Regions from separate parts of the Aerococcus viridans genome, predicted to be linked through region 1. Evidence: predicted binding sites of a transcription regulator. Region 1 holds the regulator's gene; the other holds the start of a gene.

Region 1 (16,573 bases):
CAATAGTTTTTGACGACGGGTAACGTCACCACCATACAACTTAGCCGTAACGTCTTTACGTAAGGCTTTAATATTTGTACGGGCAATAATTTTATGGCCAATTGCTGCTTGAATTGGTACCTCAAATTGTTGCCTTGGGATAACGTCTTTCAACTTGCTAACTAAAGTACGACCGCGGCTTTCAGCGAAATCTCTATGTACAATAATTGACAAGGCATCGACAACGTCACCGTTTAATAAGACATCTAATTTCACTAAGTTAGATTTTTGGTAGCCACCTAATTCATAATCTAAAGAAGCGTAACCTTTAGTATTTGATTTCAATTGGTCAAAGAAGTCAAATACAATCTCAGATAATGGCAATTCATATTTAACATCAACACGAATATCATCCAAATAGTCCATAGTGATAAAGTTTCCACGTTTACGTTGGGCTAATTCCATTACGGCACCAACATATTCTTGCGGAACCATGATATTAGCTTTTACAATAGGTTCTTCAATAGATTCAACATAAGTCGGATCTGGCATTTCAGATGGGTTAGCCACCTCAACCATTGTGCCGTCTGTTTTATGAACATGGTAAATTACCGATGGTGTTGTCGCAATCAAGTCAATATTGAATTCACGTTCAATACGCTCTTGGATAACGTCCATATGTAACATACCTAAGAAACCACAGCGGTAACCAAAACCTAAAGCTTGAGAAGATTCCGCTTCGAATTCTAATGAAGCATCGTTTAATTGTAATTTTTCCAAGGCTTCACGCAAGTCAACATAGTCTGAAGAATCCACTGGATATAAACCACAATAGACCATTGGGTTCATTTGTTTGTATTCAGCTAATGGTTGGGTTGCAGGATTGGTCGCTAAAGTGATCGTATCCCCAACCCGTGTATCTTGGATAGTCTTAATAGAGGCAGTAATATAACCAACGTCCCCGGCCATCAAGTAGTCACGCGGAATTGGTTTTGGTGACATAATCCCAACTTCAGTAACATCAAACGTTTTCCCATTTGACATGATTTGAATTCGGTCACCATTACGGATAACACCATTTTCCACACGGACACTCAAAACAACCCCACGGTAGGCATCGTATACAGAATCAAAAATCAAAGCTTGTACAGGTGCTTCAATTTCACCAGTTGGTGCAGGTACTTTCTCAACGATTTGTTCTAATAACTCATTGATACCGATGTTGGCTTTAGCTGAAGCTAATACAGCATCAGAAGCGTCTAAACCAATCACGTCTTCAATTTCTTGTTTCACTTTTTCTGGATCAGCTGCCGGTAAGTCAATCTTATTGATGACTGGTACAATTTCTAAATCATTTTCAACAGCTAGGTATACGTTAGCAAGTGTTTGGGCTTCAATCCCTTGTGCTGCATCCACAACTAATACGGCCCCTTCACAGGCTGCCAAAGAACGTGAAACTTCGTATGAAAAGTCTACGTGTCCTGGTGTATCAATTAAATGGAAAATATAAGTTTCCCCATCGTTCGCTTTATATTCTAACTCGATGGCATTCAACTTAATCGTGATACCACGTTCTTGTTCAAGATCCATAGAATCTAACATTTGGTCATGCATCTCGCGATCAGAAACCGTCCCTGTATTTTGTAGGATGCGGTCCGCTAAAGTAGATTTACCATGATCAATGTGCGCGATGATGGAAAAATTTCTGATTTTTTCTTGTCTGTCTTTCATTTCTTGGATATTCATTTTCCATCCCCCTCTTATTTTCAGCAATTATCATTATAGCAAAATTACCCCACTACCACAACATTTTGCCCGCTTTAAGATCAACAAGTCCATCTGTAGTAATAAGTAAATGCTAGATTGAATTTTTCAGCTATTTTTCGAATAAAAATCAGTTGAAAAGTATGGCATCCTAGCCTTAATAAAGTTTCTGTACCAATTAATATAGTGAATGAATTCAAATTCATTTAAATGATGTTGATGAATTTCCGATGACCAATTGAAAGTAGCTAAGAAAGCCCTCACTATTAGCGACGATAGATTCTATCCACTGGCAATAGGAGGCCTCCTTCAGATTTTAAGCCCCAAAACTAAGCCCTCCTAAACGAATAACGAAAAAAAAGTAGCACCAGTCAGATTGATATGCTCCCCCTAAAGTAGACACTTAAAAAAGAAAAATTACTTTAGGGGGATTTTTATGCGTTCAAACAGTAAACATACAACTGAAGAAATCGAAAGATATATTTTGATGTATCTGAATGAAGGAATCAGTTTCAAAGAATTAAAAGAAGCCTATGGTTTATTAATTAATTGGACGTCCTTTTGGGATAAAGTCTTAAGATACCAAGAGCATGGAATTAGTGGGATTCAAGTTAAATCTAAGTACAATAAATATAGCAAAGAATTTAAGGACTTAGTTGTGAAAGAATATTTAGAAGATAGATTACCTATAGGTCAGCTAGCTGTTAAATATAATATCCCAAAAGTTGATACTGTCAGGAGCTGGATAAACAAGTATACTAAAGGGGAAGAAATGAGGAGCTATTCTCCAAAATCCGAGGTGTATACGATGACAGATAAAAAATCAACACAAGAAGAAAAAATCAAAATAGTCCAAGACTGCCTAGCTAATAGTTTATCTTATAAAAAAACTGCTGAGAAGTATCAGGTATCCTACAATAACGTGTATTCATGGGTTCAAAAATATAAGAAGCATGGTCCTGACGGACTAGTAGATGGACGAGGTCGCGGCAAACCAAACTCTGTTCAAACGGAAGAAGAAAGAATCCGGGCTGAAAATGCAGCTTTAAGAGCACGAAATGAGTATCTAGAAACGGAGAACGTAGCGTTAAAAAAGTTAGAAGAAGTGGAAAGAGAGTTGATGTCACGCAAACGAGGTATGAAGCGGAATACCAAACGATCAAGAAACTACAAAAAGAAGGATACAAAGTAATCCATCTCTGTGATGCTTTGGGTGTGAGCAGAGCGGGTTATTATAAGTGGTTGAAACGCAAGCCGACTGCGTCGGAAAAACGGCTTCGAAAGCTTGTTGAATTAATCCTTCAAGTCTATGAAAAGCATAAAGGTATTTATGGCTATCGTCGAATAACTATCTATCTGAACTACTTCATGAACGCTAAAGTAAACCATAAGTGTGTCTATCGTTTGATGAAATTACTGAACTTGAAAGCTGTTATCCGTCGGAAACGATATCGTTACAAGCCCCACAATCCTGCACATATCGCCGATAATGTCCTCAATAGAGAATTCCGAAAGGACTATCAATCGATGGAAGTCTTATTAACCGATGTGACTGAATTTAAGTATGGAGAGAACGCCAAAGCTTATCTTAGTGCCATATTGGATTATGGCGAAAATAAGATCGTAGCCTTTAAACTATCGAAACGTAATGATAATGCCTTAGTTCGTGATACAGTTCGCCAAATTGAAGACAAGATTATATCAACCCAAACGCTTATTCATAGCGATCGGGGATATCAATACACGTCATACGACTTTAATAATTTTGTGAAGAAACATCAACTCACCCACAGTATGTCTCGTGTGGGGAAATGCATTGATAACGGTCCAATGGAGAACTTTTGGGGAATTATTAAAGAAGAAATGTATCGGCTGAAGACTTATGTGAGCTTTGAAGAATTAGAGAATGATATTAAACAATATATTGGGTTTTATAACACTCAACGGGTGACGTTAAAAATGGGCTTAAGCATTCCGGCATAAAAAAAGCCATGGATGAAAAGTATCATACATGGCACAAAAATTTTGTTTATTTACCTGTCTACTTGACAGGGTGCAGTTCAGATCGACTAGTGCTACTTTTTTCATTTATTAAGAAAATGCGTCTTTCAATTTATCAAAGAAACCTCTGTCTTCTTCACTTACTTCGTCTTTTGAAGCTTTAGCGAAAGCTCTCAATGAAGCTTTTTGTTCTTCATTTAGATTCTTAGGTGTAACCACTTTAACAGTTACTATTTGGTCACCATTTGAATTACCATTTAATTTAGGTGCACCCTTACCGCGTAGACGGAATTTCGTACCTGTTTGTGTACCAGCTGGCACTTTCATCGATACTTTACCGTGAACAGTTGGGACTTGAATTTCAGCACCTAAAGCCGCTTGGGCGAAGTTAATTGGTAAGACATAGCGGATTTCTGCCCCTTCACGCTCGAATATTTCAGAAGGTTTCACATGGAAAACGATATACAAGCTTCCTGCTGGTCCATTATTTTTACCAGCATTTCCTTGCCCGCTTAGACGCATGCTTTGACCATCTTCAACACCGGCTGGTACGTTAACTTTCACTTTATGTGTTACAGTTTCACGTCCAGCACCGTGGCAGTGGTGGCAAGCTTGGTCGAATACTTTCCCTTTACCTGAACATTCATGACATACAGATTGAGAAACCACACGACCTAATGGTGTTTGTTGGTAAACTTTTTCAACACCAGAACCAGAACATGTTGGACAGGTATGCACTGCTGTACCTGGTTCAGCACCAGATCCTTCACATACTGTACAGTCTACTTCACGACGGTAAGAAATCGTTTCTTCCGTCCCGAAAATAGCTTCTTCAAATTCTAGGTCCATATTGTATTGTAAGTCATCACCTTGTTGCGGTGCATTAGGGTTAACCGTACGGCCGCCTCCACCGAAGCCACCACCGAAACCGCTGAAGCCTCCGCCGCCTCCACCAAAGAATTGCTCAAAGATGTCTTCAAAGCCAGAGCCGCCGTAAGATTGGTAACTACCACCACCAAATCCGCCGCCTCCACCGAAGCCACCGTCAGTAGCTGCGTGACCGTATTGGTCATAGGCTGCACGTTTTTGGTCATCACTTAAGACTTCGTATGCGTCAGAAATTTCTTTAAATTTGTCTTCCGCATCCGCTTCTTTGTTGATATCTGGATGATATTTTTTTGATAATTTTCGATAGGCTTTCTTTATTTCATCCTTACTTGCGGTCTTTGACACGCCAAGGACTTCATAGTAGTCTCTTTTTTCAGCCACACTGTACTCCCCCTTGAATCATGCGTTATGCAGTCCATCATAACATAAGAAACCCCGCCCTCATAGAAGACAGGGTTTGAAACTTATGGATTATTTATCGTCGTTAACTTCCTCGAAGTCAGCGTCTACATCGCCATCATTGTCTGAAGAGTCGTCTGCGCCTTCTTGACCTTCAGCTTCTTGCGCTGCTTGTTCGTACAATTTGACAGTTAAAGCTTGAATTTTTTCATTTAATTCATCTTTCTTAGCTGTCATTGCTTCAACATCGTCAGCTTCTTGCGCTGCTTTCAATTCATCTTTAAGCGCGTTAGCTTCGTCAAGTTCAGCTTGATCAACTTTACCTTCTAATTCACCAGTTGTTTTTTCAACTTGGAAGATTAATTGGTCAACTTCGTTTTTAAGATCTGCTGCTTCTTTACGTTTTTTATCTTCTTCAGCATTCGCTTCAGCATCTTTCATCATACGATCGATTTCTTCGTCTGTTAAACCTGAGTTAGATTGGATGGTAATTTGTTGTTCTTTACCAGTACCTTTGTCAGTCGCTTTAACATTTACGATACCGTTTTTATCGATATCAAATGTTACTTCGATTTGAGGCACACCACGTGGTGCTGCAGGAATATCTGTTAATTGGAAACGACCTAATGTCTTGTTATCTGCGGCCATTGGACGTTCACCTTGCAATACGTGTACATCTACAGCAGGTTGGTTATCAGCTGCAGTTGAGAATACTTGTGATTTAGATGTTGGGATTGTTGTGTTACGGTCGATTAATTTAGTGAACACGCCACCCATTGTTTCGATACCTAATGATAATGGTGTTACATCAAGTAATACCACGTCTGTAACGTCACCTGAGATAACCCCACCTTGGATTGCAGCACCCATAGCTACTACTTCGTCAGGGTTAACTGAACGGTTAGGCTCTTTACCAGTTTCAGCTTTAACCATGTCGATAACAGCTGGGATACGAGTAGAACCACCAACTAAGATAACTTGGTCAATATCTGATTTAGATAAACCAGCATCAGATAAGGCGTTTTTAACTGGTTGTTTTGTACGTTGTACTAAGTCGTAAGTTAATTCGTCAAATTTCGCGCGAGATAAAGTAACTTCCAAGTGAAGTGGACCTTCAGCACCAGCCGTAATGAATGGTAATGAAATTTGTGTTGACGTTACACCAGATAAGTCTTTTTTCGCTTTTTCAGCAGCATCTTTTAGACGTTGCATAGCCATTTTGTCAGAAGAAAGGTCAATACCGTTTTCTGATTTAAATTCAGCGATTAAGTAGTTTACGATGGCGTTATCAAAGTCGTCCCCACCTAAGTTGTTGTCACCAGAAGTAGATAATACTTCAAAGACACCGTCACCTAATTCAAGGATTGAAACGTCGAAAGTACCACCACCAAGGTCAAATACTAAGACTTTTTCGTCTGCGTCAACTTTGTCTAAACCGTAAGCTAGTGCGGCTGCCGTTGGTTCGTTAACGATACGGTCAACTTCTAAACCAGCGATTTTACCTGCATCTTTAGTTGCTTGACGTTGTGCATCGTTGAAGTAAGCAGGAACAGTAATAACTGCGTTTGTTACTGTTTCTCCTAAGTAGTCTTCAGCGTAACCTTTTAAGTATTGTAAGATCATTGCTGAAACTTCTTGAGGTGTATATTTTTTGCCTTCAACTTCTACAGTGTAGTTGTCTTCACCAATGTGGCGTTTAATTGAAGCAATCGCGTTAGGGTTTGTTACCATTGAACGTTTTGCTACCTCACCAACTTGGCGTTCGCCATTCTTGAATGAAACAACTGAAGGTGTTGTACGGTTACCTTCTGGGTTAGGGATAATTTTAGGTTCGCCACCTTCTAATACAGAAACTGCAGAGTTAGTAGTACCTAAGTCAATTCCGATAATTTTTGCCATAATAAAACACGTCTCCTTTTTTAATTAATCTATCAATTTAAATGAATTTATCTGTGGTTATAATATATGTTAAATGAATTATTGTGCAATAGAAACCATCGCAGGTCTTAGTACACGATCTTTTAATACATACCCTTTTTGGAAAACAGCCACTACTTCTTCAGCTTGCTGTCCTTCTTCAGCCGGTACCGCACTCACAGATTGGTGGAAGTTTGGATCGAAGATTTCACCTTTAGGGTCAATGACTTCAACACCTTCCTCTGATAAAGCTTGTAATAAGCTTGCGTGTACCATTTCGATACCTTTCACTAATTGCTGAGATGACTCATCATCCTTAGCTAATTCTAAAGCGCGTTCCAAGTTATCGATAGCTGGTAAAATACTCTTAGCTAAATTCTGAGATCGATACTTTGAAGCAGCTTCACGTTCATTTTGGTTACGACGGTGCATGTTTTGAATTTCAGCAGATAGACGCATAATTTGGTCATCTTTAGCCGCTAATTCAGCTTGAAGAGAGGCTAATTCGCTATCTTCTTCAGTTACTGTTTCAACTTGCTCGTCTTGAACGTCAGTTTCATTGACTTCTTCATTGATTTCTTCATTGATTTCTTCATTGATTTCTTCATCAACATTTAAATCTTGTTGTTTGTCGTCCATTTTTGTCAATTGATAGACCTCCTAAGATTTATAATAATTGTCCAGGTATCTAACCATTTCTTTTGAAATACTTTGGAAAAGCTGCGCCATACGAATGTAGGACATACTTTCCGGACCGAGTACCGCAAAAGTGATTAACTTACCTGATTTTACAGTACCCATGCTAGTAGACATTAAACTCATATTCTCCAATGTCGGATCTTTAAGTTCCTTACCCACCCTCACTTGGATACCTTGGTCTGTGGTATTAATCAGTGAAGTAATCACTGATTGGTCCTCTAGTAATTGACTTAATTGTGCAATACTAGTCCCATTAGCTGAATCAGCTAATGAAGAAAATAAATAATTTTGACCATTTACCCTCATGCTATCACTATTGAATTGATTCATAAACCGGTGAATCAAAAGATTACTGTCTTCATCAGACCGGTTCATTTGCTCAATATCTTTTAAATAGTGTGTTTGCAGCCTTTCAATCACCGTTGCAAGCTCAAGGCCCACAAGTTCTTGATTCATAATCACTGCAATACCCTCAATCAATTCCGGTGTAACCACCTCGTTGAATGTCACAATTTGATTGCGAATGACACCTTTATCCGTCACCAATATGACCATTGCTTGGTCAGCGGTTAAAGACAATACTTGAAAATTGGCCAATCGTTGCCTTGTAATATCTGGCCCCATCGAAATAACGGCGCTTTCTGAAAGCGAGGCTAAAGTCGCAGCCGTTTTTCGAATCACTTGACTCAAATCGTTATAAGGATCGTGGAATATCTCTCTAAGTAAAGCATCTTCCTCTTCCTCGAGCTCTAAATCAATCAATCCGCCATAATATGGCATGATGTGATTAATATAGTAACGATAACCCGCCTCAGCTGGCACTCGTCCAGATGATGAATGGGTTTTGGAAATCAAGGATAAATCTTCAAGTCTGGCTAATTCATTACGTATTGTAGCAGAACTTGCGTTTATTTCTTGATGTTGAGATAAAGTTTTCGAACCGACTGGTAATTGATGTTTTGAATAATGATCAATTACCGCCTGTAAAATTAAACTTTGTCGTTTTGTTAACATCTTATCACCTCATTAGCACTTAACAACTCTGACTGCTAACATGTCTATAATATAGCACCTATCATTTCTTTTGTCAAGAATAGTCAAACTTTTTTTTGACTTTTTTTGACTTTTGAATCTTCATTCAAGATTTCAAGCTTTTGGAACTGGTTAGGTTGGCTATTTTACACAATAATTCTATAAAAAAAGACACCAAACTATTTGTAATAGTGCGGTGCCCTTTCGATTGGCATAATTTTTCGATACCCTTATTTGTTGTCACGTAACCAGTTAGTTGCTGATGTTGCTAAGGTAGCAGATCCAACAATTAATGCTTCTTCGTTGAATTGTACTAATGGGTGGTGAACAGGGTATACTTCGCCATTGTCATCTGGTAATGGACAACCAATGAAGAAGTATGTTGATTCTGGCAATTTGCTAGCAATGTGTGCGTAGTCTTCAGAAGCTAAGTATGGTGGTACGTTCACCACGTCATATTTATCATCTAAAGCTTCTTTAGCAGAAGCCATCACTTGTTCAGCCATTTCTTCAGAGTTGATTAATGACGGACAGTCAGCCAATACTTCATATTCAGTTTCAGCACGGAATGCTTTACCAATATGTTCAACGATTTCTGGTAAACGTTTTGAAACGTGTTCTGCTGATTCTGGGAATAATGAACGAGAAGTTCCTTCTAAGACTACTTTATCAGGAATCACGTTGATGGCACCACCTGGCGCATTGATGTAACCCATAGATAATGACGCACCCTTGTTAGATGGTAATTCTCGAGCTAAAATGCCATTCGCACCATTAATGATTTGGCTAGCCACAAAGACTGGATCGATACCGTTGTTTGGCATTGCACCATGAGCACCTACACCTTTAATAGTGATACGAAAGTTTAAAGCAGATGCTAAAGCCTCTTTTTTGTGGATCTCAACGTCCACTTTGTCACCATTTGGCCACATATGCAATGCCATACCAGCGTCTGGTACTGGGCTTTCTAAAATACCTTCTTCAACCATTACACGTCCACCATTTAAAGTTTCTTCTGCTGGTTGGAATAAGAATTTGATTTGACCTTCTAATTGGTTTTCGTTTTCTTTCAACATTTTTAAAACCATTAGTAAAATAGTGGTGTGCATGTCATGACCACATAAGTGTCCATTTTCATTTTTAGATGTACATGCTGATTGAGATTTTTCGGTAATGGCTAAAGCATCCATGTCTGCACGTAACAATAAAGTTTTACCCTTAGCAGAATCACCCAATGTACCTGTAATTCCGTATGTATCACCTACGTTTTCGTATGCAATTCCAAACTCATCAAGTTTTGATTTCACAAGTTTAGTTGTTTTTGGTAATTCGAAACCAACTTCAGGGTTTTCGTGTAAATGACGACGAACCTTTACTGCATCATCAAAAATTTCTTTAGCACGATCCAAATATGCCATTTTGACATTCCTCCAATATTTTTTATTTCCTATTCCATTCTACTACTATTCTAAAAATTGTCTGATCGAATCTATAAAAACGATTAACTAAAAACCTTTTATATCAACGCTTCCCATTTTCTTGATTGTACTTGCACACTTTTTGTCAAAAAAAACGCCAAAGACAAATCCCTAGCGCTCATTTCAAAGTCATATTTTACATATTTTGCAAAAATACTATTTTTGCAAACTTTCTAAATAATTTTCAGCATCAACCGCATCCTGATCCATTTGTTTAATCAACCCTTCAATTCCATCAAATTTAAGTTCAGGTCTAAGGTATTTATGCCAATAAACCGTTACGTATTCACCGTAGATTTCCCCTTTAAAATCTAAAAGATGGATTTCTACTGTACGCTTGCGGTTTTCCCCGAAGGTAATATTAGTCCCAATTGAAGCAACACCTGGGTAGACTTGCCCATTCAACAACATCTCAACCACGTAGACACCCTCAACTGGAATCAATGATTCTGCTGCAACCATTAAATTAGCTGTTGGATACCCTAGCTCACGGCCGCGTTTTTCTCCATGAACAACGATCCCGTCGATTGAATAGATATAGCCCAGTTGTTGGTTAGCTTTGTCAATTTGACCAGTATTCAAGTCATGGCGAATTTCAGTTGACCCCACCTTGCTGGTATCTTCCGATAATTTATTCACTTCAATAATGTTAAAACGACCAGCTGCATGGCTAGCTAAGGTCCGCATGTTGGCGATGTCCTTTTTGCCGTAGGTATAGTCAAAACCCGCTACAACCGATTTGGCATGCAAACCTACCATATATTGGTCCACAAATTCTTGCGGTTTCAAGGCTGCGAATGATGACGTTAATTGCGTGACATAAAGGTAATCCACCCCAAGTTGTGTCATTAATCGTTCTTTCTCGGCTAAAGTAGTTAAATAAGTCACCCCTTCAGGATGGATTTGTTGGTACATGATCCTTGGTGCCATATTGAAAGTCATCACAGCTAGTGGTAATTGCAAACGGTCAGCCTCATCACGAGCAGCTTGAATAACCGCCTGGTGACCTCTATGGACCCCATCAAAAAAACCCAAGGCTAGGACAACATCGCCCCCATAGATCGTTGATTGTTCAAAAGGATGGTGTAAATTTATTGTTTTCATTTAGTATCGTCCAATCTTTAAAACATTTTACTTGGTTTTATTTTACCATCTTTATTTGGATGGACATCATAAAGCGCCTTTAACTTGCTGTCGATATAAGCCGTCACCGGTAATTGACCTCTTAAATCAGCCGGTAACGTCGCTAATTCTAGGACTGACCCATTTTCCACCAATTTCACTAAGTGGCTGTCCTCAGCCGGAACCTGCCAAACTGGATAGGCTGTTAAGGCCGATTCAACTGGCACCAACCAAGTATAATCCTCAGCTTCAACTGCCTCTGCTAATTGTGATAGGGTCAGACAATCTTCCCTTGAAAAAGGGGTTGATCCGTCCCGAGTTAGGCTAGTCATCGTCGCTGGTACCCCTAGTTTTCGCCCTAAGTCGCTGGCTAAAGTGCGGACATAGGTCCCTTTGCCACAAACCACCTCAAAAGCAAAAACTTGCTTGCCGTCCTCAAAACGAGATGGACCCACTAACTTGAAGTCGTGGACAAATACCGGGTGTTCAGGTCGTTCAACCTCAAGGCCTTCACGGGCATACTCATACAGGCGTTTCCCTTTGACTTTAATCGCCGAATACATGGGCGGTATTTGGATGATATGACCTGTTAATTCATGCATCAATGCTTGAATCTGGTCATCTTTAAAAGGATTGGCTAAAGATTCTTCAGCAATCACTTCACCGTCTAAATCTTCAGTTGTCGTTGCAAATCCTAGTGTAATTTCGCCAGTATAAACTTTGGTTTTGTCCATCAACAATTCAACCAATTTGGTCCCCTTACCTAAACAAATCGGTAAAACCCCATCAACATTAGGGTCTAAAGTCCCTGTATGGCCAACTTTCTTCATTTTTAAAATCTTTCTTACTTTAAATACACAGTCGTGACTCGTCATGCCACGTTCTTTCCATAAAGGCAAAATGCCATCCATAAACTCACCTCATATCTAGCATATTGTAACATATGACCCACTAAAAAACTGATTCAAATTGTGGCGAATCATTATTTGAACCTGAAAAATCCTAGTCCAAAAATAAGGCGATCTTAAAAAAGACCTCGTCAACCAGTAGTTGGCTACGAAAGTAAACACCTGTTGCTAGTTAGCTTGACTATCCACTTGTCATTTTCATATAAAAAAAGAGGTGATAACAGAATCACCCCTCAAATTGCTTATAGTCATGTTAACGTATAAATGAGAAGACATGGTTCCAGCTAGCCGGGTTTAAGAAATTGAAGGCTGATTGGTCAGACGATATGCTGTATCCAATCAAACCACCGATAATGAATAGTAGGAAGCCCACAATCACTAACAGTAATCCCCAAAATAAAATCTTCTTCCATGGGTGGTTGATATATTGATGATAATATTTCATAAAGTCACGACCATTCTAATCTAGTAAACTAGCAAGCTCTGCGTCTGTTTTACCATCCACATCCACGCGAAGTACATTTGCGCCTAAGGCTTGTAATTTCTTGTCGAATGAGTGGTAACCACGGTCTAAGTATTTCAATTCAGACACTTTGGTCATCCCTTCAGCCTTCAAACCAGCCAAAATTAAGGCTGCTGCTGAACGTAAATCAGAAGCAGCTACTGCTGCCCCTTGCAACTTAGCAGGACCGTTCATAATAGCTGTATTGCCGTTAATATTAAAGTTAGCGTTCATTCTACGCAATTCTTCTAAGTGCATAAAGCGATTTTCAAAAACAGTTTCTTCCATTTCTGAAGTACCTTCTGCTAAAACTTGGGCAACTGTAAATGGTGATTGAATATCAGTCGGGAAACCAGGATATGGCAAAGTTCTTGCTTTTGTTTGATGCAAAACGGTAGAACCTTGCACACGGACACCAGACACGTCTTCAGTAATTGTCGCACCTAATTCTTTTAATTTAGAAATCAATGGTTGGTTGTGTTCTGAAATCGCGTCTTCAATGTAGACATCACCTTCAGTAATGGCTGCAGCTACCATAAATGTTCCTGCTTCAATACGGTCAGGGATGACAGAATGTTCAGTTCCTTCAAGGCTTTCAACCCCACGGATTTTAATCGTATCTGTGCCGGCACCTTGAACGCGACCACCCATTTTATTGATAAAGTTGGCTAAATCAACGATTTCAGGTTCGCGAGCAACGTTCTCAATGATTGTTGTCCCTTCAGCTAATGCAGCAGCCATCATAATATTTTGTGTTGCCCCAACACTTGGGAAGTCTAAATAAATGTTGGCACCCACTAATTTATCAGCGCTTGCTTCAACATAACCTGCTGTAGTTGTTACTTTGGCACCTAAAGCTTCAAATCCTTTAACATGTAAGTCAATTGGACGCGAACCAATAGCGCAACCACCTGGCATAGCAAATTTAGCGTGACCATAACGAGACAATAATGGCCCCATTACAACAATCGAAGCACGCATCTTGCTAACAAGTTCAAATGGTGCTTCAGTGGTTAGACCACTAGAAGCGTCAACGATAATTTCGTTGTTTTCTTCATCGAAATCAACTTGCGCATTTAAGTTACGCAATACATCGTTCATTACATATACATCTGATAGTAATGATGCGTTGGTAATGCGACTCTTCCCTTGTTCTGCTAATAAAGTGGCTGCTAATAAAGGTAAGACAGCGTTTTTTGCACCATCAACCCTTACATGCCCTTTTAATTTACGACCACCCTTAACAATCATGTTTTCCGTCATTTTTATTATCACCTATCTAATATTAATTTATTTGTTTTAAATGTTTATGCTTTGTTTTGTATATCAAGAGTAGCATATACATGTAATTGATGACAATTATAAGGTACCAAACAGACGGTCACCAGCGTCACCAAGACCTGGTAAGATGTAGCCATCTTCGTTTAACTTCTCATCTAATGCACCGGCAAAAATATCAACTTCTGGGTAAGCATCTTGTAAAGCTTTCACACCTTCTGGCGCTGCAACTAAACATACAAATTTGATGTTTTCTGCTTTAACATTACGTTTCACTAGTGAATCAATAGCCATGATGGCAGATCCACCAGTCGCTAACATTGGATCTACTACGATTACTTCACGTTCTTCAATGTCTTGAGGCATTTTGAAGAAGTACTCTTGTGGTTGTAAAGTTTCTTCGTCACGGAACATACCAATGTGACCTACTTTTGCTGCTGGCATCAATAACAGCATCCCATCAACCATTCCTAATCCAGCACGTAAAATTGGCGCAATCGCTAATTTTTTACCAGCAATAACATTTTGAGTTGTTTTAACTAAAGGTGTTTCAATTTCAATTTCTTCCATTGGTAAATCACGCGTTACCTCGTAACCAAGAAACATTGTAATTTCATTTACCAATTCACGGAAACCTTTAGTCCCTAAATCTTTATCACGTAACATAGCCATCTTGTGTTGCACTAAGGGGTGATCAATTACAACTAATTTACTCATGAATATTTACCTCACTTTTAAATTTTATGCAGCCAATTAATTTTGCTCAAACTCTAGATATTATATAGGACTTGAAAGTCTAGCGCAAGTAAGCTAGGCCTTCAAGTCCTTTAAATGAGATTATTTTAATGGAATTGCTTCAGTTAAGGCTTTAACAGATGCACGAACATCAGCTCGAACAGCCTCATCTTGAGGATTTTTGATGATTTTAGCAATCAATCGAGCTACTTGTTCAGACTCCGCTTCTTTAAAGCCACGAGTGGTAATGGCAGGCGTCCCAATACGGATACCGCTTGTCTTAAATGGACTTAAAGTTTCATTTGGAATAGTATTTTTATTTACAGTAATCCCAACTTCATCTAAGATAGTTTCAATTTCAGCACCTGTCACGTCAAAACCGATGACTTTTAGTAATAACAAGTGGTTGTCTGTTCCACCAGATACCATTGGAATACCTTCTTCATTGAAGACTTTTTCAAAGGCTTTGGCATTTTTGATGATTTGTGCTTGGTAGTCTTTAAAGTCGTCTTGTAAGGCTTCGCCGAAGGCAACAGCTTTGGCAGCAATCACGTGCTCTAAAGGTCCGCCTTGAATGCCAGGGAAAATAGCAGAGTTTAATTTCTTACCGTAATCTGCGTTAGCAGTTAAAATCAAACCACCGCGAGGGCCACGTAAAGTTTTATGCGTTGTAGAAGTAACAACGTCTGCATAAGGAATTGGATTTGGGTGTAGACCCGCTGCAACTAAACCAGCAATGTGAGCCATATCAACCATAAAGTATGCACCAACTGCTTTAGCAGTTTCAGCGATTTTTTCAAAATCAATCGTGCGCGCATAAGCTGAAGCACCGGCAACGATTAATTTAGGTTGGTGCGCTTTGGCTAAGCGGTCGATTTCAGCATAATCAATATATTCTTCATCATTTGTGACATTGTAAGCAATAAAGTTATATTTCTTACCAGAGAAATTTACTTTTGACCCATGAGTCAAATGCCCACCATCAGTTAAATTCATCCCTAAGACCAAATCGCCCGGCTCTAAGAAAGCGTCATATACGGCCATATTGGCTTGTGAACCTGAATGTGGTTGAACATTTGCGTATGCTGCACCAAATAATTCTTTAGCGCGGTCAATCGCCAATGTTTCAATTTTATCTACGACTTCACAGCCACCGTAGTAGCGTTTACCCGGATACCCTTCTGCGTATTTATTGGTTGCAATTGATCCCTGCGCACGTCGTACATCCTCCGATACCCAGTTCTCGCTTGCGATTAACTCAATCCCATGTTGTTGGCGGTCCATTTCCTCATCTAATAAATCAAAAATAATGTCGTTACTCATGCATCTGCCTCCAGCTTTATTTTTTGATAATATTCCTTGGGGTCTACCTTATCCAATTTATTTATCTAGGTCTATTCTACCACGGTTGAACTCGCTTTGATCAATCGATTGCGATATGCCCCATTTTTTTCTGTATCAGGATACAATTCTACGACAATTTGTTGAATATTTTCTTGGTCATCAAACGTTCTTAAAGCTGCGAAAAGTTGTTGTGTAGCGGTTTCTATTGTCGGTCCCAGTGATACAATCGAGGCAACTGACGTTTTGTACTTTTCAAAATTATTTTCACTAGTTGCTAATGCCACCTTGATCGATTGACTAGATAGATTAGCTAGCACATTCGACATTTTGTCAGACGAAACGGCCATCACAGGTTGGTTAGGACTGTAGTGAACATATTTCATACCTGGTGCTTTTGGCGCCTCATCCGCGTTATTGGCAATGGTCCCGCCAATATATATCGGCATGCCTGTCACCACTTCAGCTAGCATGGTCTTGGTGATGTATCCAGGTCGCAAAATGATTAACCCTCTTGAATCTGTCAGGTC
Region 2 (16,573 bases), 860 kb from region 1:
AAAATCGTTAAGCGTATTTTTGGTTCATCTTTCTCTCATATACATTCAAGACTTGCGACAAGGCATAAGTCATGATGAAGTAGATGATCATTGAAATAAATAATGGGACCACTGCTTGGTAAGTAATACTTGTTACCGCACGTGTTTGGAAGGTTAATTCCGCCACCCCAATGGTCGATACAATAGAAGATTCCTTGATCAAGGTGATAAATTCATTCCCCAGTGACGGCCAAATCGATCTTAATGATTGCGGAAAAATGACTTTCCGCATGGTTTGCCAGTAGCCAAGCCCTAGTGAACGCGCAGCCTCAGCTTGCCCCTTATCAACGGATTGAATACCCCCACGGATAATCTCCGCGATATAAGCACCCGAGTTCATGGATACTGACACCAAACCGGCAGTCATTGTAGACCAGCCAAAGATAGACCCTACACCAAGGAACATGAATAAGACTTGGATCATTAATGGTGTACCACGCACAAACTCGATATAAGCTGTCGCCAAGAATTTTAAAACTGGGTTATTAGTCAAACGCATAAGGGCTAAGAAAATCCCCAAGATCATACCGAAGAAGATGGATACCCCTGCAATAATCAAGGTTGTTTTAATCCCGTCCCAAAAATATGGCCAGTAGGTGGTCCAACCTGTTCCCGCGTTTTCACCAGCGATAATATCAAATGAGGCTTCTGTCCAAGTTTCGATTAAGCCTTGGTCATTCACATCTTCTAGAATATCGTTGATAGCTGTTTGTAAGGATGGTTGGTTTTCCGGGATACCAATTGATTTCCCTTGATCTTCAACCATGCCGTCTAAGTTAGAGTCAATAACGGTTAACCCTTCATTTTCAGCTGCATTGGCACCGGCAACCGTGTCATCTAGTAACACCCCATCTGCTTGGCCAGAAATTAAGGCCGCAATGGCATCCCCTGATTTACGCATGATCAACAAGTCTGGATTTTCAAAGAAGTCTCTCACATAACCCTCTTGTAATGTCGCTTCAGATACAGCAATGGTATGCGCGCCATTTTCAAATGAGGTATAATCTACAATTTCATCTTCTTCGCCTTCACGGATAACGATGGATTGACCAGATAATTCATAAGCATTTGAGAAGTCTATGGATTGGTCACGTTCTTCAGTTGCCCCCATACCAGCGATGATCATGTCGATACCTCCCGTTTCAAGCGAAGCGATCAACGACCCAAACTCCATATCAACAACTTCCAGTTCAACCCCTAATTGGTCTGCAATATATTCTCCTAGGAAAACATCAATCCCGACGACTTCGTTTTGACCGTCTCTTAAAACGGTAAACTCATAAGGTGAGTAACCAGAAGCAGTCCCCATTCTAAGCACACCACGTTCTTGAATCTCCGATAGTAATGTATCTTCACCTTCAACCTCAGCCGCTGCTTCAGGACCCGTCCAAGACGATGCGGAAACACTTTTGGCTGGTACAACAAGACTGATCAAGATGGCCAAAATAACCATCAAATTAAAACCCTTCAACTGCCATCCCACTTGATTTTTCTTCTTCAGCTGACTAAACATTTTCTTCAACCTCCTAGATTTTTCCTATAAAAAAAGCCCACCTCTCCTAAAAAGAAGAGGCGGACGAATATCCACGGTACCACTCTACTGTCGCGATTTTTGTCTATAAGCTTCCCCTTGTAAAAAACTAGACTTTCATCCAATCTTTATAAACAAGCTTTCATTTGTCGGCCCGGAAAATAAAAAAATCCGCCCCTTCAAATGAAGAGGCGGTTAATATCCACGGTACCACTCTACTGCTGACAAAAATACATCAACGCTTGATGACTTAACGCGCCTAACGAATTGAGCTACTTTTATATCTGATTAACTTACTTCACTCAATTATCTCAGCAATGCGGTTCACAATTCTCCTGACATAGACCTTCCACCAATCGTCTACTCGCTTTAGTCAGTACCCTTGTTACTCTTTGCTTCTATGATTTAATATTCAATTCTCATAAAAAAATAACATCTATCATTTATTTTTAAGTTTTTATCATTTTCTTTTAATTATTCTAATCGGTAATTTATAGAAAGTCAACCGGAAAAGTAAAATTCTTTTTACAAACTTTTTAACCTAGGAAATATTCGCTCGAACCCTTACGATTGCTGCAGTCACAGCTTCTGGCGCTGGCCCCCCAGCAACATTCCGGCGGTAAACACAATTCTTCAAATCGATGGCGTCATAAATATCGACATCAAATAATTCTGAGAATTCTTGGTACTCAGCTAAGCTTAATTCTTCCAAGCTCTTTCGGTTTTCCGTACAATAACCTACTAAATCTCCGGATACCTGGTAGGCATCTCTAAAGGCCATCCCTTTGTTGGTCAAGTAGTCCGCACAATCCGTAGCATTTAAAAAGCCAGTACCACATGCTGCATACATCACATCCTTATTGACGATTGTTGCTTCTAGCATACCTGGTAACAGAGTTAACATTGCTTTTACATGGTCAATCCCGTCAAAAAGCTGTTCCTTAATTTCTTGCAAGTCTTTATTGTAAGCAAGCGGCAGGCCTTTCATGATCGTTAACACACTCATCAGGTTGCCGTAAACCCGACCCGTTTTCCCACGCATTAATTCATGGATATCCGCATTCTTCTTCTGAGGCATGATCGATGAACCAGTTGAGAATGAATCCTTCAGGCTGATGAAACGGAATTCTTGGCTGGACCACATGATCGTTTCTTCTGCGTAACGGGACATGTGCATGGACATCACGGCTAAATCTGACAGGAATTCGATGGCATAATCGTTGTTGGATACCGCATCGATTGAGTTAACATATGGTGCTGTGAAACCTGCCACCTGGCCAGTTGTATAGAAAGGGTCAATTGGGTAAGTGGACGTCGCTAAGGCCCCCGCACCCAGCGGCATATCGTCCGCTACCCGGTCTGAAAGGTCCGCAAACCGCGATAAGTCACGGCTAAACATCTGCGCATAAGCCAATAAATAGTGGGCATAAGTGATTGGTTGCGCCCGTTGTAAGTGGGTGTAGCCTGGCATAATCGTATCCAAGTGTCCCTCTGCTTTTGTCAAGATAGCCTCAATCGCTTCTTGGGTTTTCTCGATAAAATCTTGCAATTCATCCAACACATAAATCCGCATAGCCGTCGCTACCTGGTCATTACGAGACCGACCAGTATGGACCTTCTTCCCAATTGTGCCAAGACGTTTAGTCAACTCAGCCTCGATGAAAGAGTGAACATCTTCTGTTGTAAAATCAACGGCTAAAGTCCCATCCGCATAATCTTGACGCATTTGTTCAAGCTCTTTTACCAAGCTATCCGACTCCTCTAAACCAAGAATCCCTTGGTGACCTAACATGGCCGCATGGGCTTTTGACCCACGAAGGTCAGCGTCCAACAAGCGATAATCTACTTGGATAGACTGGTTGAATTGATAAGCATCTTGTGACATTTCCTCGTGAAATTTATTAGACCAGATGGCCATAGCAATACACTCCTTTGATACATTGACAAATTTTTGTCTTTTCTAGTATTCGTTAATGAGAATGTTAACAAATAATGAGAAAATAACAAGCCTTTTTTATTTTTGGAAAAAATTCTGGACCTTTTCCTGGCGCGCAAAATAGGCCTGACCCTTGTGGGCAAGCCCTTGTTGATGGTGTGATTATTTTCTAGATGGCGGCATATTTTCCTACAAATTCACAATGTCTGTATCCAACAAGTCAGCTGCTTCAATCTGCTTAGCCAATTGCAATAGCAGGTATTCGTTTCCTTTGTTGGCAATAAATTGCGCCCCAATTGGCAGTCCTTCTTCATTTTTAAACATCGGCAGGGAAATCGCTGGTTGGCCGATTAAGTTGACAATCGACACATATGGCGAATAAGGGATTGATTGGCCAAAATGATCCCAAATAAGCTGTTGCTGGTCCTCTTGGCTTAACTGGTCGATGTCTTTTTCCGCTGCAAGAATTGTTTCATCGGCTTCAAAAATCCCATGTTTAGGCGCTGGTCCATTCGTTGTTGGCGTCAGCAAGAGGTCATAATGCTTGAATCCTGCTTCATAAATGGCTGCCCATCGGTCCCAGTCGCCAATCATTTGACTTAATTCCACCGCTGAAATTTTGTAACCAGACCGGTAAATCGCCCAAGTCAAGGGTTCCATATCCGCATCCGTTAACTCACGGCCAAGTGCTTGGGCAATACCCTCCATCATCACCGTTGTTTCAACACTGTTCATTTTAAAGTAAGACTTCATGACTTGAATCCGGTCCACTGGGTCCGCAACTTCAAAGACATCATGACCCAGCGCTTTCAACTGTTCGATCACCTGGTCTAAGACAGCCTGCCCCACTTCACTGATGGTTAATTGGTCATTCAAATCAGTCAGATAACCAATACGTAAGGGCCGGTCTAAATCCACCAATTGGTCTTCTTCGATTGTTGGCATTGGGAAAGGCGCCTCATATTGGGTGACCTGCAAGACCTTCAACAAGGTCCAAGTATCACGGACTGATTTTGTTAAGGCAAAAGGTACCGCAGCACCTTGCCAACTCCGGTATTGACCGGGACCAACTGGCATACGCCCACGACTCGGTTTCAAACCAATCAGCCCTGAATAAGACGCAGGCATTCGAATCGATCCGCCCCCATCAGAAGCATAGGTTAAAGGCACCATTCCAGATTTTAAGGCCGCAGCCGCGCCACCACTTGAACCACCTGGATTACGGTTGGTATCAATCGGCGAATTAACCGCGCCAAAAGTTTTAGAATCACTAATCCCTTTAAAACCAAATTCAGGCACGTTAGACCGACCAACCGCGATAAAACCAGCCTTTTCAACAGCTTGAACGAAATTGTCCGTTACCGTCGCCATGTTATCTTTGAGTAATATCGACCCACTCGCAGCCAACTGACCAGCTTGTGACTGGCCAAGATCTTTAATTAAAGTTGGCACCCCGAAAAAAGGTGGTAAATCCGCTTTTTCCTGCGGGGTCAATGTCGCTAAAAGCGCGTCATACTCATCCGCTTTGGCCAAAGCATCTGCGTCTTGACGCCAAACAACCGCATTTAAAGTCGGGTTCAAAGCCGTCATATTCTTTAAAGCAGCAATCACAACCTCCTTAACTGACAACTTCCCTTCTTTAATTTGTTCAGCATAGTAGCTCGCATCTTCTGTAAATAACATCATCAAACGCCCCTTCAACCATTCAGTATTTTTTCAGTTCAATAAATCCATAGCTTTATTATAATCAAAAGCCCTAACTGAAAGATAGGTTGAACTCTTACCTACAGAAAATGAATAAAAAAAGAGCCGCGACATCACTGTCACGGCCCCATAGTTTGTTATTTATAGGGTATTCGATTTCATCAGCCAATAATCGGCAGATCAATATCTCTTGCCCTAGTCGGGTTCGAGCCTCCAGAGAGGGCTGCGGTTCAGATTAGATTGTTGCTGACTTTGTCAGCCACTGCCCTAACCTTCCATCGTTCCTCTCTTGGCATCGGCTCTCTCACCCTGTTTTTTAATACATACCTGCACTTGGATCCATTGCTGGCATTTGTGGTTCAGGTTTCGGTTGGCTTGCAACAGCTGCTTCAGTAGATAAGATTAATCCAGCTACTGAACCTGCGTTTTGCAATGCTGAGCGAGAAACTTTTGTTGGGTCAACAATTCCTTCTTCAATCATGTTTACCCATTCAGAAGTTGCTGCATTAAAACCAATGCCGTCTGCTTGTTCTTTTAATTTTTCAACAATAACAGATCCTTCTAAACCAGCATTCTCAGCGATTTGACGTACTGGTGCTTCTAAAGCACGTAAGACGATTTGTGCACCAGTTCGTTCATCACCAACTAATGTTTCAGCTAATTCAGCAACTGCTTTTTTAGCATTGACGAAGGCAGTACCACCACCAGCTACGATACCTTGATCAACAGCCGCACGTGTGGCATTTAAAGCATCTTCGATACGTAATTTACGTTCTTTTAATTCTGACTCAGTAGCTGCACCAACTTTAACAACAGCAACACCACCAGCTAATTTAGCTAAGCGTTCTAATAATTTCTCACGGTCATATTCAGAAGTTGTTTCTTCAATTTGAGTACGGATTTGGGCAACACGTTGTGCTAATTGCTCTTTATCGCCCGCACCCTCAACAATAGTTGTTTCATCTTTTGTGATTACAACGCGGTTAGCAGAACCTAATTGGTCAATTGTCGTATCTTTTAATTCAAGTCCTAAGTCTTCAGTAATAACTTGACCACCTGTTAGGATAGATAGGTCTTCTAACATTGCTTTACGACGGTCACCAAAGGCTGGTGCTTTTACCCCAACAACGTTGAAAGTACCACGGATTTTATTTAAAACTAGTGTTGGTAATGCTTCACCGTCAATATCGTCAGCTACCAATAGTAATGCACGACCTTCTTGAACAACTTGTTCTAGAACTGGCAAGATGTCTTGGATATTAGAAATCTTTTTATCTGTTAATAAAATATAAGGATTTTCTAAAACGGCTTCCATCTTGTCATTGTCAGTTACCATATATTGAGATAGGTAACCACGGTCAAATTGCATACCCTCAACAACATCTAGAGAGGTATCAATTGATTGAGATTCTTCAATAGTGATGACGCCATCTTGGCCAACTTTTTCCATTGCTTCTGCAATTAAGTCACCAACTTCGCTGTCGCCTGATGAAATTGATGCAACGTTAGCGATAGCGCCTTTAGAATCTACAGGAACTGAAATTTCAGATAACCGATCTGACGCTACGCGAATTGCTTTGTCAATCCCGCGACGAACACCTACTGGGTTAGCACCAGCAGTAACGTTTTTCATACCTTCAGTTACAATTGCTTGTGTTAAAACAGTTGCAGTTGTTGTACCGTCACCGGCAATATCATTTGTTTTTGAAGCTACTTCAGCAACTAGTTTTGCACCCATATCTTCAAATTTATCTTCTAATTCAATGTCTTTAGCGATAGTTACACCATCGTTAGTGATTAGCGGTGAACCATAACTTTGGTCTAAAACAACATTACGACCTTTTGGTCCTAAAGTTACTTTCACCGTATCAGCTAATATATCAATCCCACGAACCATTGATTGACGTGCATCTTCTGAAAATTTAATATCTTTTGCCATTTATTCATTCACCTCATAAAATTTTATATTTTTATTAATCTGTAAATATTGATAAATTGACTAATCTACAATTGCGATAATATCGCTTTCTTTAATAATTAATAATTCTTGACCATCATATTCAAATGTTGAACCTGCATATTTTTCAAATAGAACGCGGTCGCCTTCTTTCAATTGTGATGTGAAATCTTCCGTATTCTCAGCAACTGCTTCAACAACACCTACTTGTTGTTTCTCTTTAGCAGCTGACGGTAATACGATACCTGAAACTGTTTGCTCTTTAGCCTCTTCAACTCTCACAACTGCGCGTCCGTTTAATGGTTTAATCATTTACATGTCCCTCCATTTAGATAAAATATTTGTCAAACCCAAGCTAAATTACTTGGTTTTTTTAGAGATTAGCACTCTCTTTGATTGACTGCTAACCTCTACATTTCCTATATTAAAACAATCAAATATGAATTGCAAGAGAAATGTTGACTTTTTTTGACCTATTTTTACCCACAAGTCGAAAACCTTGATTTTATGCGGAAATTAAGGTAATTTTATTAAGTGAAATCTAAGATTAACTTTGACTAAAATCAGACTAATCTTGAAGAGAGGAATGTAGTTGTTGAAATTAAAAGGACCAGTAATATTCTTATTACTATTCAAAGCCTTATTTATCTTTCTAGCGCTCAACTTTGCCATTCGTAGCGTAGAAGATACCGGTTGGGATTGGGCAGTATACCTAGCCATTGGTATTACAGCCTATGAAATGATGGATTTATTCAAAACGATTGGTATAGTACGGCAGTTAAAATCTAAATAACGACCTGAAAAATATCAATTTTTGATAAAAATTGCAAAGTATTTAACATCATTTTAGATCACATATGTGAAACTTAACAAACTTTCAGGCGATTTAAAACATACAGAATAGGCCGAGAAAAAACATCTCGGCCTATTCGCTTGTATATTTATATAGATTTTGAATCCTGCGACTATTTTATTCAACTGATTAATTAGTAAGGTAAAACTAAATTGCCAAACAAGAATGTCATTCAGGTTACCTTGCTATAATTTTCCAACTCAAACTTTTGTATAAATAAAGTATTTAACCACCGACACCAGCATCCTATACCGAATGCTTACATGATTGCATAATATACTAACAAGTCATTACGAATTTGTTGAGATGAAGTAGATCAATGTTTGTAATTCATTGGTGAAGTCTACATCCTGCACTCTGATGCTATCCGGTACATCCAACCTCACTGGCGTAAAGTTCAAGATACCTTTAATCTCTGCTTCTTCTAATGCTGGAATCATATTTTGGGCAACTGCTTCAGGTACCGAAAGAATGACCACTTCAATATCCATTAATTTCAATTGCTTCGTTAAATCCTTCATGTCATAAACAGGTACCCCATTGTGGACTGTTCCGATGATATCTTGGTTGATATCGAAAGCTGCGCCAATACGGATATTGTTTGATTTCTTGAAGTTGTAGTTTAATAAGGCATTACCAAGGTTACCAACCCCTACAAGGGCTACTGTTGTTAAACGGTCTTGGCTTAAAGTCTTACCAAAGAATTCTAATAAGGCATCGATATCGTAGCCGTAACCACGTTTACCTAAAGCCCCAAAGTATGAAAAGTCACGTCTAATCGTTGCACTTTCAACTTTTACTGCTTCACTTAATTCTGTTGAAGAAACGCGTGTTTTCCCCATGTTTTTGAATACGCGCAGGTAGCGATGGTATAGTGGTAATCTTTTGGCTGTTGCTTTGGGTATTTTACGCATGTTCAGTCCTCTTTCTTATTCTAAAATGATTTCTTAGACAGTATACCAAGTTTGTGAAATTAACACAAGAGTGCCTACTCACCAAATTTTAGACTATATTAAAAATTGCAATATTTTATAAAAAGTTTCCAAGGAATGCTCAAATCTTTTTGTGGTAAAATAATTAAGACAATAAATGAAAGGATCATGCCTATTATGATCATATTACAAGGTTCAAATCTATCTCGACGCTATGGCGTTGAAGTAATTTTTGAAAACGTACAAATGACTATCCAACACAACAGTCGAATTGCCCTGGTTGGCCGCAACGGTGCTGGTAAGTCGACACTATTAAAAATGTTAGCCAACATTGAAGCACCTGATGATGGCCAAGTGTCCTTGACTAAAGGAACAACTATTGCTTATATGGACCAACACACTGCGGTTTCTGGTGACCGGACTATTTACGAAGAAATGGTCTCTGTTTTTGAACCCGTTATTAAATTATTGAAAGAATCCGAAACAGCGGCCCTAGCCTTGGCTGACGAAGAACTCATGCAAGATGCTGAAGCCTATGAAGCTGCCTTAAACCGCTATGACAAGCTTCAAGAGGACTTGATTCGTTTTAACGCTTATGGTTACGAATCAGAAATCCGTATGGTCTTACACGGTTTCAAATTCTTCGATGAGGACTACGACCGTAAGATTTCGACGCTTTCTGGTGGCCAACGTACTCGTCTGGCTTTAGCGAAAATCCTACTAGAAAAGAAAGATTTATTGATTCTCGATGAGCCGACTAACCACTTGGATATTGAGACATTAACTTGGTTAGAGAACTATCTACCAAAATATCCTGGTGCCTTATTAATCGTGTCCCATGACCGGTATTTCTTGGATGCTGTGACCAATGAAACTTATGAAATGGCCCACCAAGGTATTCATTATTACAAGGGGAACTACTCTTTCTACTTGAAGGAACGCGTACAACGTGTCACCCTGCAAATGAAGGCCTACGAGAAACAGCAAGAAGAGATTGCCAAATTAGAGGACTATGTAGCCCGTAATATCGTTCGCGCATCTACCACGAAGATGGCCCAATCCCGTCGTAGGCAGTTAGAGAAAATGACCAAGATTGAAAAGCCAATGAATGATGAGAAATCAGCTCGTATCCAGTTTTCAGTAGCTGAACCTTCCGGGAACGACGTCTTACAAGCCAATAAGTTAGCGGTTGGTTATAGTCCGGACAATGTTTTAGCTGAACCCATTTCTTTCCAATTGCGGAAACAAGAAGCCATTGCCATCGTTGGGCCAAATGGTGTAGGAAAATCAACTTTATTAAAAACAATCATCAAACAAATCCCTGCTCTACGCGGTACCATCGACTATGGCGCTCATCTACAAATGGGTTACTATGACCAGGAATTAGGGAATCTAAATTCGAAAAAAGATGTCCTGCATGAATTGTGGGATGAACATCCGACGATGATGGAGCGGGATATTCGGACAATTCTTGGATCTTTCCTATTTACTGGAAACGACGTGACTAAGTCCGTTGCCACCCTTTCTGGTGGGGAAAAAGCCCGTCTTGAATTGGCTAAACTAGCACTTAGACATGACAATTTCTTGATTCTTGATGAGCCGACCAACCATTTGGACATCGATTCTAAAGAAGTCTTGGAAAATGCTTTGATCGAGTACGACGGCACATTGTTATTTGTCAGCCATGACCGGTACTTTATCAATCGAATTGCCACTTCCGTTTTAGAAATCAACCCTGAAGGTTCGACACTTTATCTAGGTGACTACGATTATTACGTAGCTAAAAAAGCCTCTGAAGAAGAACGATTAGCCCTATTAGAAGCTGAAAATAACCAAGAAAAAGTTGAAAAAGCAGTGATTGAACCTGCTTCTGATACCAAACAAGCCTTCCAAATGTCTAAAGACAAGCAAAGAGAAGAGCGTAAATTGCAACGGGAAATTGCTCAGCATGAAGAAACTATGGCCGAATTGGAGGCAACCATCGAAGGTATTCAACTGGATATGACCAAGCCCGAATTCTTAGATGACTTCGAGAAATTGAATCAACTAAACCAAACGCTTCAAGAAAAAGAAGAAGCGCTAGACCAAGTCATGACTGCTTGGGAAGAAGCCGCTACTAAACTAGAAAACCTATAGTAACGCAAAATAAGGCATGCCACATTCAATATGATGGCTTGCCTTATTTTTTTATCTTGCGTTTTATGGGAAAACACCCCAAAATACTATCTATTTCAAGAATACGGCGTCGTCCACTTGGTATTTGTCCCCTTCTACCCCTTTGCGGACATCGTCAATCCGGGTCTTGGTGGCTTGACGGAAGAAGGCCAAGTCGTTCAATACCGTGACGAATTGGAATCCTTGTTGAATTCGGTTGATTGCATCTTGTGCATTAGCTGTAAAGATGCCTGGAATTTTACCTGCATCTTTACAAGCTTTAAGGACTTTTTGAATATTGGCTTCAAGTTCTGGACTTGTTGATGGGTCTTCAACACCCATGGCATGCGCTAGGTCAAGACGACCGATGTACACACAGTCAATTCCTTCAACACTCACGATCTCTTCAACGTTTTCAACTGCTTCTGGGGTTTCACATTGGACGATAACCATGGATTTTTCGTCTACTTCACCCTTGTTGTAGTTTTCATAAGCACCCCAAAGTGGTCCACGCCCAATCCCTTTACCGCGGATCCCGATTGGAGGCATTTTAGTGTTTTGAATCACGAATTCCGCTTGTGCTTTGGTATTGACCATTGGAATCATCAATCCATGTAAACCGATATCCAACATTCGACCCATCATTGGACCATCTTCTGGGTTGTAAACACGGGCATATGGGGCAGTACCGTATAATTCGGCTGCACGCACCATATCTAAGGCTGTTTCTAAGCTTGTTTGAGCATGTTCGAAGTCAATCATAGCAAAGTCGAAGCCATTGACCCCTAAAATTTCCGTATTTAACGAAGAGCTTGATGCCACAAAAGCACCGATAGCATAGCCTTTTTCAGCAATTTTTTCTTTTACAAGGTTGCGCATTTCCATTTATATCATCCTTTTCCCGTCTTTAGTCCTATTCAAATCAGTCCTAATGTCTCTATTTCTAATTAGTCAATAATGTTAAAGCCTTGGTAGCCTTGTTGTTTCAAGAATTGGCTGTAAGCTTCGTTGTAGTCTTCACGCGCTGGGGCGAAAATATCCACATTCACCACTGTTTCTGGCGAATCGTACACATGAATATAATGTTCAACGCCCTTCGGCACGACTACCCATGAGCCTGCCTTCATGCGGAACGGCTCACCGTCAACGTAATAGTCACATTCACCTTGTAATATCCAGGCGATTTGTTGGTGGTCATCATGCGTATGTGGGCGTAAGTCGTTGCCATTCTCTACTCGGTTAACTGTTACATTGACGCCGTCACCTGACATGGCGAACACGGCTTGATCGATTCCAGGGCGTAATGGACGGTAGGGAATTTCATTGATGTTTCCAAAATCTACATTTTCTAGTGCCATGATGCATTCCTCCAATATTGATACTTTGTTTTTATTAAAACTTTATGAGTTTTTTGATTGGTGTCACCTTACCATCTCATTTTATTAAAAGCAATAAGAGAAAGTATTTGCCAACGAATCCTTTTGATATTGTCCTGGGGATCTCTGGAAAAATGGTTGACCAACTTTTTCTAGCCTTCTATGAAGGAAATGACATCTTTTGGTCAAATTTAGGGGCATATTATGTCAAAATATGCATCTTTCAAGATGTACAATTTTTGTTTTCAACTCGTTTTCAGCTGACAAAATGGTCCAGCTCACCCTCATAAAGCTCACCGTTTTTTCATTTACAAAAATATTACAATTGACCAAATCCCTTGATACATATATGATTAACTCATCTTTGTGTTTCAAAAATGACATTAAATTAAAAATAAATGTGGGAAATACTTGTTAAAATGAAAATATGATGATAATATAGCACTAACTTAAATCAAAGGAGTGAGACCAATATGGCAATGCATACAGATTTTACAAATATGACCAACACCTCTTGGTCAATGACCTCTACTGATCACCAGACACATACATCTTTATTATTATTATTAGCTAACTAGGATTGTTCCAACATATGGAAGAGTCCTATTTCTCGTGAATGCGGGCTCTTAGCTAGTAAGACTGCGGGCCGCATAAATGGTTTGCAGTCTTTTTTTGTTTCTGATGATCGGCTTTTAAGTGAATTTGATTAATATGACTCACAATATCTGGTTCCAAAAGTCAAAATTATCCGACGCTTTCCAAAATACCTTAATTACCTACAGTAATAGTTCTACTCTTGGTCTAGCGCGTATATTCTAAGCGACTTTTGTCTCACCTCAACTTAACCCTCGAAAGGAGTTTTCAAATGCAAGATGTCGTAATCGTAGCTGCACAAAGAACCCCCATCGGATCATTCGGTGGCGTATTTAAAAATGTTTCCGCTGTTGACTTAGGTAAGGTAGCCGTTCAAGGAGCCATGGCTAAGGCCAACATTGATCCAACCCTAGTAGATGAGGTCATCTTCGGTAACGTCTTAAGCGCAGGTTTAGGTCAAAACGTTGCCCGCCAAGTTGCAGTCGCTGCCGGAATTCCAGTTGAAAAACCAGCCTTCGCTGTCAACAAGGTTTGCGGTTCAGGTTTGAAAGCTGTCGCCCTTGGCGCGCAAAGTATTATGGTGGGCGAATCGGACGTCGTGGTTGCTGGCGGGACCGAAAATATGAGCCAAGCGCCTTACATTGTTGAAGATGCACGTTGGGGTATGCGAATGGGCGACCAGAAAGTGGTCGACACCATGATTAAAGACGGTTTAACCGACGCCTTCAACAACTACCATATGGGGATTACCGCAGAAAATATTGTAGAAAAATATGGTTTCAAACGAGAAGATCAAGATGCCCTAGCTGCTTCCAGCCAACAAAAGGCGGAAGCTGCCATCAATAACAACAAATTCCAAGATGAAATTACACCCGTCGCCGTTCCGCAAAGACGCGGCGACGATATCCAAATCGAAGCGGATGAATATCCAAGAGCTGGTGTTACCCAAGAATCTTTAGCTAAATTAAGACCAGCCTTCAAGCGTGATGGTGGATCTGTTACAGCAGCCAACTCTTCAGGTATTAACGACGGGGCTGCAGCCATCGTCTTAATGTCCAAGGAAAAAGCCGAAGCGATTGGCGCTAAACCTTTAGCTACCATTAAAGCCTTCGCAAGCGCCGGCGTTGACCCTTCAATCATGGGAACAGGTCCAATTCCAGCTACCAGAAAAGCACTGGATAAAGCCCAATTGACTATAAAAGACATCGATTTAATTGAAGCCAACGAAGCTTTCGCTGCCCAAGCCTTGTGTGTATTGCAAGATCTTGATGCAGATATGGACAAGGTCAACGTGAACGGCGGTGCCATCGCCTTGGGTCACCCGATTGGTGCATCCGGCGCCCGCATCTTAGTCACCCTGGTCCACGAAATGATCAAACGGCAGTCTACTTATGGCCTAGCTACCTTGTGTATCGGGGGTGGCCAAGGAATATCCATGATTATCGAAGGAAACTATTAATCGGCTATGACACCAGCTAAGGGCTGAACCCCTTTTGACAATTGAAAAATGACTCGTATTTAGAAACCCAAGCATACATATAAAGGAGATTTTTATTATGATTGACACATATACTTTCCACGACATGACCCTATCTTGGTTGAACGGCGCGATGATTGGCACAGACGGCGGGACAATTTTCGGTCCGGTACCAAGAGCGCTTTGGGGCCGCTACTATCCATATAATGATAAAAACCAAGTGGCTGAGGTTTGTGACCCGATTGTTATCCAATACCAAGGGAAAAACTACATCATTGATGCGTCCTTTAACTTGGATAAATTTAATGAAAAAGGGAAACGAAATGTTGGCCTTCAACAAGAAGGTAGTATCCAAGAAGACTTTGAAACGCTTGGGATTACGCCTGAAGATATTGACGTTGTGATGATGACCCACATGCATAACGACCATGCCAGCGGTTTGACTTACTTTGAAGACGATCAATGGCAATCAACCTTCCCTAATGCGACGATTTATATCTCTGATATCGAGTGGGATGCGGTAAGACATCCAAATGCACGGACTAAGAATACTTATCCGAAAGAAAATTGGGAAGCCATCCAAGGACAAGTAGCAACCTTTACGGATAGCATTACCATTGCTGAAGGGATTACCATGGAAGTGACAGGTGGTCACAGTCCTGGTCATACCATTATACGTCTTGAACAAGCTGGCGAAACTATGCTACATATGGCAGATATCCTACTTACATTCGTTCACACAAACCCACTTTGGGTCGGTGGTCTAGACGATTACCCAATGGATTCTATTTCAGCTAAACAAGAATTGATGCCAGAAGCCCTAGCCAACAACTACCGCTTTATCTTCTACCATGATCCATACTACCGTGTGGTTGAATACACTGAAGACGGGAAAAACATCCAATACGCTATGGCGTCATCGCGCGATGTCTTTATCCCATTCACTGACCAACAAGACCGGGTCCCAAAACAAGTTGAAGCAGCAGTCATTAAATAAAATATTATTGCAGCTATCAAATGAGCCAGATAAGTTAAAATATCAATCATCCCTGAGCAAGTTTCTTCTATATAAGAGGTGTCATTTAATTGCCCTATTGTATAGAAGAAACTTGCTTTTTTAGGTACGCGAAAAGTCGCTGAGCATTGACGCGTCTAACGCATTTAGGCGCGTAAACACCAAAGCATAAACGCGCCCATAAACTGGACCAAAATTGGGTTTAAATTACTAAAATCAACCACAAAAAAACAGCTAGATTAGGCGCTTTTCGTCCCCTACTAGCTGGTTTTTATTTTGCCATTAGTTGGCCTTTAGTCTGCTTATTCGACTACTTCAAAAGAAATGTCGTCCATGGTATCGAATTTCACTTCGACCTTATCGCCAATTTCAATCTTGTTCGCCTTGGTCATGCCACCGGTCATAATTGGCACGCCGGCCTCTAATTTCACACCCCGCTTATACAAGGCGTTGGCTAGGAAGACCACCGCATTGGCTGGATGGTTGGCTACATCCTTCCCAATCCCTTCATCAATCTTCTCACCATTAATATAAACAACAGCTTTTTCGTTCAAGATATCCACTTGGTCTAAGCTGAAGTGGGTATTTGAATAAACTGCCCCCTGGCAAGAAGTGTTGTCAGCAACCACATCTTCCAAGGAGAAACGGAAACCGTGATAGCGAGAGTCTACTATCTCAACAGAAGAATAGACATAGTCAATCTTATCCATGACTTCTTCAAAAGTTACATTCTCTTGGTAGATATCCTCCTTCAAGACAATAGTCACTTCCGGCTCAATACGGGGGTGGATAAACCGTTCCATCGACAAAGGTTCGCCGTCATAAGAAATCATATACTCAAAAATGTGGGCATAAACTGGCTGATCAATATTCAACTGTTTAATCTTAGCCGGTGACGTCAAACCAATCTTATAGGCCGCCGTCTTCCCGTCTGTTTCTTTCTTCAAAGCTACGACCAAATCTTGGATATCATAGGCTTCTTGCTCATCGAAGAAAACATTAAAC

What was found. The regulator HrcA, encoded in region 1, represses chaperone genes, less so after heat shock. The targets are predictions, from matches to a motif close to TTAGCACTCNNNNNNNNNGAGTGCTAA.
Region 2: the regulator HrcA is predicted to act here: its motif matches at 7,548-7,574, upstream of AWM76_RS09505 (co-chaperone GroES).

The regions. Positions count from the first base shown of each region.
Region 1 covers NZ_CP014164.1:1,169,264-1,185,836, forward strand. The annotation lists gene lepA (translation elongation factor 4) at 1-1,725, opposite strand, end outside; gene AWM76_RS10965 (helix-turn-helix domain-containing protein) at 2,552-2,935, shown strand; partial or broken gene AWM76_RS05650 (IS3 family transposase) at 2,893-3,726, shown strand; gene dnaJ (molecular chaperone DnaJ) at 3,835-5,013, opposite strand; gene dnaK (molecular chaperone DnaK) at 5,104-6,930, opposite strand; gene grpE (nucleotide exchange factor GrpE) at 7,009-7,596, opposite strand; gene hrcA (heat-inducible transcriptional repressor HrcA) at 7,609-8,661, opposite strand; gene AWM76_RS05675 (M20 metallopeptidase family protein) at 8,910-10,097, opposite strand; gene ribF (riboflavin biosynthesis protein RibF) at 10,314-11,261, opposite strand; gene truB (tRNA pseudouridine(55) synthase TruB) at 11,279-12,190, opposite strand; gene AWM76_RS10415 (DNA-directed RNA polymerase subunit beta) at 12,441-12,632, opposite strand; gene murA (UDP-N-acetylglucosamine 1-carboxyvinyltransferase) at 12,648-13,952, opposite strand; gene upp (uracil phosphoribosyltransferase) at 14,049-14,684, opposite strand; gene glyA (serine hydroxymethyltransferase) at 14,805-16,025, opposite strand; gene AWM76_RS05705 (L-threonylcarbamoyladenylate synthase) at 16,097-16,573, opposite strand, start outside.
Region 2 covers NZ_CP014164.1:2,027,008-2,043,580, forward strand. The annotation lists gene AWM76_RS09485 (ABC transporter substrate-binding protein/permease) at 8-1,552, opposite strand; T-box leader at 1,755-1,980, opposite strand; gene argH (argininosuccinate lyase) at 2,112-3,488, opposite strand; gene AWM76_RS09495 (amidase) at 3,696-5,189, opposite strand; gene groL (chaperonin GroEL) at 5,527-7,149, opposite strand; gene AWM76_RS09505 (co-chaperone GroES) at 7,210-7,479, opposite strand; gene AWM76_RS09510 (hypothetical protein) at 7,760-7,960, shown strand; gene AWM76_RS09515 (redox-sensing transcriptional repressor Rex) at 8,311-8,934, opposite strand; gene AWM76_RS09520 (ABC-F family ATP-binding cassette domain-containing protein) at 9,130-11,088, shown strand; gene AWM76_RS09525 (HpcH/HpaI aldolase family protein) at 11,179-11,991, opposite strand; gene AWM76_RS09530 (cupin domain-containing protein) at 12,054-12,464, opposite strand; gene AWM76_RS09535 (acetyl-CoA C-acetyltransferase) at 13,348-14,535, shown strand; gene AWM76_RS09540 (MBL fold metallo-hydrolase) at 14,633-15,550, shown strand; gene AWM76_RS09545 (2-keto-4-pentenoate hydratase) at 15,871-16,573, opposite strand, start outside.